Regions from separate parts of the Janthinobacterium lyxosi genome, predicted to be linked through region 1. Evidence: predicted binding sites of a transcription regulator. Region 1 holds the regulator's gene; the other holds the start of a gene.
What was found. Region 1 encodes FliA, which starts transcription of late flagellar genes. Its sites were predicted from a motif close to CTAAAGTTTNNNNNNNNNNNGCCGNTA; they were not measured.
Positions count from the first base shown of each region.

Region 2: ACQ4WP_RS02720 (flagellar protein FliT) is a predicted target of FliA. The motif match lies at 2,198-2,224, and genes of this name have one in related genera.

Region 1 is NZ_JBNYXM010000008.1:227,466-231,672, reverse strand. Features, by position in the region: gene ACQ4WP_RS10925 (translation initiation factor Sui1) at 1-238, opposite strand, end outside; gene motD (flagellar motor protein MotD) at 289-1,089, opposite strand; gene ACQ4WP_RS10915 (flagellar motor protein) at 1,095-1,841, opposite strand; gene ACQ4WP_RS10910 (RNA polymerase sigma factor FliA) at 1,823-2,554, opposite strand; gene ACQ4WP_RS10905 (MinD/ParA family ATP-binding protein) at 2,599-3,462, opposite strand; gene flhF (flagellar biosynthesis GTPase FlhF) at 3,455-4,207, opposite strand, start outside.
Region 2 is NZ_JBNYXM010000002.1:185,815-190,021, reverse strand. Features, by position in the region: gene fumC (class II fumarate hydratase) at 1-127, opposite strand, end outside; gene ACQ4WP_RS02725 (type IV pilus assembly protein FimV) at 300-1,430, shown strand; gene ACQ4WP_RS02720 (flagellar protein FliT) at 1,858-2,154, opposite strand; gene ACQ4WP_RS02715 (M13 family metallopeptidase) at 2,397-4,207, shown strand, end outside.

The sequences.
Region 1 (4,207 bases):
GCAGCTGCTTGCCCAGCAGGACCAGCGCGATGGCGTCCAGCGCCAAGCCTTTCACCACGGTGACGCTCTTGCCGCCGCGCCCCTTGGTCTGGCGCGATACGCGCACCACACCGTCGCCCGCAGGCGCCGCCTTGGCTTGCGCCTTGCACACGCATTGCGCCAGCGGCTGGCGGCAGGCGGGGCACATGCGGCCCGTTTCGGTGGAATACACGAGACCGCCCAGGGAACTGCTTTTCATGATCGAGAGATAAAAAGGGAGAAGGCCGCGATTGTACCAAGCGCCGGGGTTCAGTTGGCCGGTGCCGGTGCCGGTGCCGGTGCAGGTGCGACGGGCGCCGTTGGCACTTCCGTCACCGTTTCGGGGATGCCGGACAAAATCGTCACGGCGACCCGGCGGTTGCGCGCGCGCCCTTCCGGCGTGGCGTTCGGCGCCACGGGGATGTTGTCGGCGTGGCCCACGGCCGTCAGGCGCGAGGCTTGCACGCCGCTGGCGATGAACAGGCGCACCACGGCGCTGGCGCGCGCGGCCGACAATTCCCAGTTCGAGGCAAAGGTCGAATTGCTGATCGGCTGGACATCCGTATGCCCTTCCACCTGCACGTCGTGCGTATCATCCTTGAGCAGCACGGCCACGGCGCGCAAGGCCTGGTCCGACTCCATCGTCAGCCCTGCGGCGCCCGGGTCGAACAGCACGCTGGCATTGATTTCCACGCTCACGCCGCGGCTCGTCTGCGTGACCCTGACTTTGCCTTCCTTGACCAGCGGCGCCAGGGTGGACGTGAGGTCCTGCGCCAGGCGCGTCATGTGTTCACGCTCGCGGCGGATGGCTTCCGTGCGGCGTTTCAGGGCCGGATTCGGCAGCGGGATCGCCTGCGGCGCTTCCATGATGATGGGCGGCGCGCCCTTTTCCAGGCTGAAAGCCTGGCCGATGGCGTTCTGGAAGACGCGATACTTGCCCTCATTGACTTGCGAAATCGCATACATGACGACGAAAAAGGCGAACAGCAAAGTGATGAAGTCGGCGTACGAGATCAGCCAGCGGTCCTGGTTGTCCGGTTCCTCGTCATACTTCCTGCGTGCGCGCCGCATCATGCTCAGTGCTCGTGCAGCAGGCTGGCCACGCGCTCTTCGATGATGCGCGTATGGTCGCCCGTGGCGATGTCGTACAGCACGGCGGCCGTGATTTCGTACTGCAGCACGCGGCGCGTGACGATGGCCTTGAGTTTATTGGCCACCGGCAGGAACAGCAGATTGGCCAGGCCCACGCCATAAATCGTCGAGACGAAGGCCACGGCGATGCCGCTGCCTAATTTACTCGGGTCGGTGAGGTTTTCCATGACGTGGATCAGGCCCAGCACGGCGCCCAAAATACCGATGGTGGGCGAATAGCCGGCCGCCGATTCCCACACCTTGACGGCCTGGCGCTCGGCCAGCTCGTAGGCGGAGATTTCCACGTCGAGCAGCTGGCGCAGCTTGTCGGGCGCGATGCCGTCAACGATCATCCTCAAGCCCTTGGCGTTGAAGCGGTCGGCCGTGTTTTCCATCAGGCGCTCGAGCGCCAGCGGGCCATCGCGGCGCGCCGTCAAACTCCATTGTCCGATGTCGCGCGCCAGTGCGGCACGCGTGTCGGCCGGCGGCAGGAAGACCCAGCGCAGCATTTCCAGGCCGCGCACGAAGGTGCGCAGCCGCGTTTGCAGCAGCACGGCGCCGAAGGTGCCGACGATGACGATGGCAAAGGCGGCCGGCTGCAGCAGGGAGGCCATCTTGCCGCCTTCCAGTGCCTGGCCGACCAAGAGGCCCGCCAGCGCCAGCGCCAGCCCGATTACGCTGGACCAGTCCACGCCTGCTCCCTCAAGGTTGCGCGCAGGCGCGCGACGGCCTGGGTATGCAGTTGCGAGACGCGCGATTCGGAGACACCCATCACCGCACCGATCTCCTTCAGGTTCAGCTCTTCTTCGTAATACAGGCCCATGAGTATTTTCTCGCGTGGCGGCAGCGCGTCGATGGCATCGATCACGGATTGCCGGAAATCGGTATCGAGCAGGGAACGCAAGGGGTCGCTGTCCTCGTCCACGCAATGGCGGTCGAGGAAGCTGTCATTGCCGTCCGGGTCATGAAAGTCTTCGTAGTACAGCAACTGGTGGCCGCCGCCGTCGCCCAGCATTTCCTGGTAGTCCGAGAGCGACATTTTCAGCAGTTTCGCCACTTCCGACTCCGTCGGCGGGTGGCCCAGGCGCTGCTGCAAGGCGCTCATCGCCTCCTCGATCTTGCGCATATTCTGGCGCATGCTGCGCGGCAGCCAGTCGCTGGTGCGCAATTCGTCGAGCATGGCGCCGCGGATGCGCAGCACGGCATACGTCTCGAACTGCGCGCCATGCGTCTCTTCATAGCGGCTAATGGCATCGAGCAGACCGATCATGCCGGCCTGGATCAGGTCATCGACCTCGACCGAAGGCGGCAATTTCGCCTTCATATGGTGCGCCAGACGCTTCACCAACGGAATGTGCTCCGTCAGCAAATAGTCCTTGTTCGATTTCCCTTTGACCGTGTACATAGGCTGCTTATTGTTTTAACTGCTATCGTGTGCTGATGATGGAATCAGGCGCTGAACTGGTGCAGGCTCCCCGTCTGGTACAAGGTGCCACCGAGCACCGGTGCCGCCGAACGGGCCAGCCGCTCGGCCAGTCCGCGAAACGCCACCGAGGCTCCCGCCAGCGGAAAGGCATCGACCACGCTGCGACCCAGCCGCGCCGCGCGATGCAGATACTCATCGGCAGGCACCGACCCCATCGAGGTCAGTTTCACGGCCAGGTAGCGGCTCGCCGCCTGCGCCATATTATCGTATACCACTTTTGCCTCGGATTCGGAAGCGCCGGTGACCAGAATGCCAAACGGACGGCGTCCCAGTTCCTGGCTCAGGCGCTTGATCAGGCAGTACGCGGCCTTGATCGAGGTGGCGCTGCTCGAGACTTGCACCACGATGTCGGACGAGGCCATCAGCGGCACAGGGAAGCAGGCACCCTCGTCGGCCACGACGCCGTCGACCAGCACGATGCCGCTCTGGCGCGCCAGCACTTCGAAAGTCTTGCCCAGGCGGCGCAGTTCGTCCTCGCCCGCATAGTCCATGCTGTCCATCAGATGGTTGCGTGCGCCCAGGCTGGCCACGCCAAAGCCTTGCGGCACCTGGTGGATGACCTGGTTCAAGGCGCACTGCTGGCGCGCCACGTCGCGCAGGCTGGCGCCGTGCGCCAGTCCCAGGCGCGCAGCCACGCCATCGCTGCCGCCACTGGCGTCGAGCAGCAGCACATCATTGCCGCCGTAAGCCAGCGAGGCGCCCAGGTTGACCAGCATGGCGCCCTTGTCATCTTGCGGCGTGGCCGATAAAAATGTCATCACGCGCGGCTGCGGGCCGGCCAGCATGCGGCGCAAGCCTTCGGCCTGGTCGAAATCGAAATTAGCCAAGGTGCACCCCGCGCGCTTCATTGTTGCGGGCGGCCGCCTGCGCCATCAGCAGCGGCAGTTCGGCATCGGAAAACTGCGTGGCCGCCGCATCGCGCTTGAGCTTGAAGGCGCGGTCGATCAGGTAGCCGCGGTCGGCCAGGTACAGGTCTTCCGGCACGCGCTGGCCGTTCGACACATAAAACAGGTTCAGCTTCTGGCGGATCACCACGTCGAGCACATTGCCGATCGACGCCGCTTCATCGAGCTTGGTCATGATGCAGCCGGCCAGGCCGCTGCCCTGGTAGGCGCGCACCACTTCATTGAGGGTTTCCTGCGTCGCCGTGGAATTCAGGCACAGCAGGCGTTTCACATCGGCGCCAGCGCCCGACAGCATGGCCACCTGTTCCGTCACCATCTGGTCGCGCTGGCTCACGCCCACCGTATCGATCAGCACCGTGTGCTTGTTCTTCAATTCCTTCAGGGCGATGCGCAAGTCTGCCTCATCCTTCACCGAATGCACCATCACGCCGAGGATCTTGCCATAGATGCGCAGCTGTTCGTGCGCGCCGATACGATAGGCATCGGTGGTAATCAGGGCCAGCTTTTCCGGGCCGTGGCGCATCACGCAGCGGGCCGCCAGCTTGGCCGTGCTGGTGGTCTTGCCGACACCGGTCGGGCCTACCAGGGCAAACACGCCGCCCTGCTCCAGCATGGCGTCTTCATTGGCGACCGTATTCAGGTTACGGCTGAGGACGGTCTTGATCCA
Region 2 (4,207 bases), on a different contig from region 1:
GTTCGGGCGGCATCTTTTCCGTGGAGATATGGAAATGCTCGAGCGAGCGCTGCGTTTGCGCTCCCCACAGCCGGTCGGCGGGTACGTCGATCGGGCCGAAACTGTCGCGTTCGATTCTGCTACTCATGGCATCCCTTTCATCGATGGAGGTGGAACGAGTGTACTCCAGGCGTCAAAAAGGCACAGGATGATGCTGTATTGCATCATTTTTGCCATGGTCCATCTATATTTTTGCGATTTCCTGCCGTTAAAGACAGGCGAGTTCCCCTTATTTATCTTGTTATCAAAGCGATCAGTCCATGCAAAGCAGCATCCTTCCCCGTTGGTCCCTGATCGCGTGCGCCGCCGCCAGCCTGGCCTTGTCGCCCGTCATGGCGGCCGAACTGGGCGAGATGGCGGTGCTGTCGCACGTGGGCCAGCCCTTGCTGGCCGAGATCGAACTGACGGCCCTGGCGCCTGAGGAAGCCAGTGGCGTGGCCGTGCGCCTGGCTTCGCCCGATGTGTACCGCGGCGGCGGCATCGGCATGGACCCGGCCTTGCAAACCTTGACGATCAGTCCGCTGGAACGGGGTGGGCGGCACTATGTGCGCGTGACCACCCGGCAAGCGATCCAGGCTGGTCATGTGCATTTGTATTTGTTATTGGGCAATGGTAGTGGCGCCGTCGTGCGCCTGGGCACCTTGTGGCTGACGCCGGCGCCGCCCGTTGCCGTCGCCGCCAGTGCGCCAGTCAGGCCAGCTATTCCGGCGACTGTGCCTGTGCCGCTGGTGCAGCCACTGCCGCAGCCGCGCGTTGCGCCCGGCGCGCCGCCGCCCGATGCCGCCGCGCTGGCGGCCCGCGCGCGTGCCGAGGGTCTGGTGCGCCCGTCGCGCGTGTTTGTGCCGCCGCCCGCCGCGCCCAAGTTGGCCGCCCCCGTGCTGCGTACGGCGCCGTTGCGCCGCGCCACGGCGCCCGTGGCCGCTTGCGCGCCGCAGGCGGATGCTGGGCAGGCGGAAGCGTGCGTGGCGCTGGACCAGAAAAACGTGGTCCTGAATGAAAAGCTCGGCGAATTGGAAGGCAAGATTGGCGCCTTGCAAAAGGCGCTGGCGCTGCCCGCCGCTACGACCGCTGCCGTTCCGCCTGCCGTGGCGGAGGCGCCCCATGCCAAGCCCAAGCCCCTGTATGCGGCGCCAGCGGCTGACAAGGAAACGAAAGCGGGCGGCAACGGCTTGCTGTGGCTGGGTGTTGGCACGCTGATCTTCCTGCTGCTGACGGCGCTCATCGTGTATGTCGTGCGCAAGCGCAAGCAAGCTGCGGGGGCGGGCGCGCCGTCGAAATACTGGGTCCTGCTGCGCAAACCATTCGGCCGCAAGAAAAAGGATGTGCCGGTGCTGACGGAAGCGCTGGAGGAGGAAGCGGCCGAACCGGAACCGGAGCCGTTCTCGCGTTAATGGTGCTGCAAGGCCGCGCTCAAATTTGATATAAAAAAAGATATTTAAAAAATACAGAAAAAAGCCTGCCTATCGTGTTGCCTATTTTTTAAAGATGGTGATATGATTAACTTAGTGGACTTGCTCTACGATAAAACAGCCCCAGCCTGGCGCAGTCACCAACGATAGTGTGGCGCGACAAACAGGTGTAGCGTTGCATAAACGCCTGGGTCTGGAAGCGGTTTGCGATGCCGACGATGTGCTCGCGAACGCCGGATGCAACCGGCAGCGAGGCGGCGCCAGGAGATACCTGGGGTTCGCCTTCCAAATTTCCCCTCCTTGCTTCTTGAGCGCCGCAGATGTCGGGCTCCCTGGCACGGCGGCAGACGTAAAAAAAGCACCCCCGGGTGCTTTTGTTGTTTCTGGCTCTGCAAGCTTGCTTATTGACTTACATGTGGGCGCGCGATCCTGGCATGGCATTCGACAACTGCGTCATCCACGGTTCCGTGATGGCGCGGATTTCGCGATCATTGGCCAGGATTTGCTTGAGTAAATCGATCTTGCGCAGGCGCGAGGCGCCGGCCAGGGCAGGTACGCTGCCCGTCATGGTCGTGCTGGCGGCGCTGGCGCACTGGTTTTCCAGGGTATCCAAGCCATCCCAGTCGCTCGAACGTGCGGCCACAACCATTTTGTTGGTCATTCCTGCAATATTTTCATACATCGAGAGAACGTCGTTGGAGGTCATGAGCACACCCGTAACTAGTGAAAGGATTACCGCTTGTCTAAATTAACGGCGGCCAGAACGGGAACTTGAGGGTTTTTTTGAAAAAAATGAAAATAATTTAGATGATTGCTTGTATGCCGCCAGAATCGCCTGCCAAGCCGCATGCCCGCTGGCGTCGCGGTGACAGGGGAGTGTGTTGCTGCGCCTCAAAACGCGTTATGATTTTGCACACTACCGCCGTCACTTTGCCTGAAAGGATCACCATGCGCGTTGTCGCTGCTGCCGCTTCCTCTTTCCCTGCTTCCTGGCGCAAACGCGCCATGGCGCTGGCCCTGTCCGGCTTCGCGCTGACCGGCGCCGCCGTCCACGCGCATGGCCAGGAGGCGGTCGCCAGTTCTGCCGCCGCGATGGCGGCGCCCACGGCTGTCTTGCCTGGCGACGACTTCTATGACTACGTGAATGGCGAGTGGCTGCGCGGCACGGAGATTCCCGTCGACCGCAGCAGCTGGGGTTCCTTCGCCATGCTTGCCAACGCGACCAACGAGCGCATCATCAGCCTCGTCGAAGGCTTGGCGGCGGAGCCACAGACGGATGCATCCGCGCGCCAGGTCAGCGATTTTTACCGTTCATGGATGGATGAAGGGGTTATCGAAGCGAAAGGCTGGGCGCCGATCAAGCCCTTGTTGACAAGGATCAATGGCATCCGCGACCAGGCGGGCCTGGCTCGCGCGCTGGGCGAGAGCTTGCGCGCCGATGTCGACCCGCTCAACGCCACCAATTTTTATACGGAAAACCTGTTCGGCCTGTGGGTGGCGCAAGACTTGAACGACACCACGCGCAATGTGGCCTATCTGCTGCAGGGCGGCCTGGGCTTGCCCGACCGCGCCTTTTACCAGGGCGACAGCGCGCGCATGCAGGGCTTGCGCACGGGCTACCAGGCGCATATCGCGGCCATGCTCAAGCAGGCCGGCTACAGCGATGCGCCGGCCCGCGCCGCGCGCGTGTTTGCGTTGGAGCAGCAGATTGCCGCCAGTCACGCCAGCCGCGAGGATTCGGCCGATGTCGCCAAGGGCAACAACGCGTGGCGCGCCGCCGACTTCGCCAGCAAAGCGCCAGGCCTGGACTGGAAAGCCTTCTTCCAGGCGGCAGGGCTGGGCCAGCAGACGGATTTCATCGTCTGGCATCCGAAGGCCATGACGGGCAGCGCCGCGCTGGTGGCGAGCGTGCCGTTGGCCACCTGGAAAGATTTCCTCGCTTTCCACGCGATCAACCATTTCAGCACGACCTTGCCGAAGGCGGCGGCCGACCAGCGCTTCGCCTTCTATGGCAGCGCCCTGAGCGGCACGCCGCAGCAGTCGCTGCGCAGCAAGCGGGCGCTGGCCGCGACGAACGCGGCGCTGAGCGACGCCGTCGGCAAGCTGTACGTGGAGCGCTATTTCCCGCCGGAATCGAAAGCCCGCGTGCAGGACATGGTGACGAATATCGTCGCCGCCTTCTCGCGCCGCATCGACAAGCTGGACTGGATGGCGCCGGCCACCAAGGCGCAGGCGCAGGAAAAACTCAAGACCCTGTATGTGGGCGTGGGCTATCCGGAACGCTGGGCCAGCTATGCGGGCTTGCGCGTGGTGCGCGGCGACGCGCTGGGCAATGTGCAGCGGGCGGAACAGTTTCATTACCAGCAGGAGCTGGCCAAGCTGAGCCAATCTCCTGACCGCAAGGCCTGGGCCATGCCGGCGCAGCTGGTCAACGCCGTCAACCTGCCGCTGCAAAATGCGCTGAACTTCCCTGCCGCCATCCTGCAGCCGCCGTTTTTCGACCCGGCAGCGTCCGATGCGGCCAACTATGGCGGCATCGGCGCCACCATCGGTCACGAGATCAGCCACAGCTTCGACGACCAGGGCGCGCAGTTCGATGCCCAGGGCAAGCTGCGCGACTGGTGGACGCCGGCCGACCTGGCGCATTTCCAGACGGCATCAAAACAATTGGTGGCGCAGTTCGCGGCCTACAAGCCGTTCCCCGACATGGCCGTGAATGGCCAGCTGACCCTCAGCGAAAACCTGGCCGACCTGGCCGG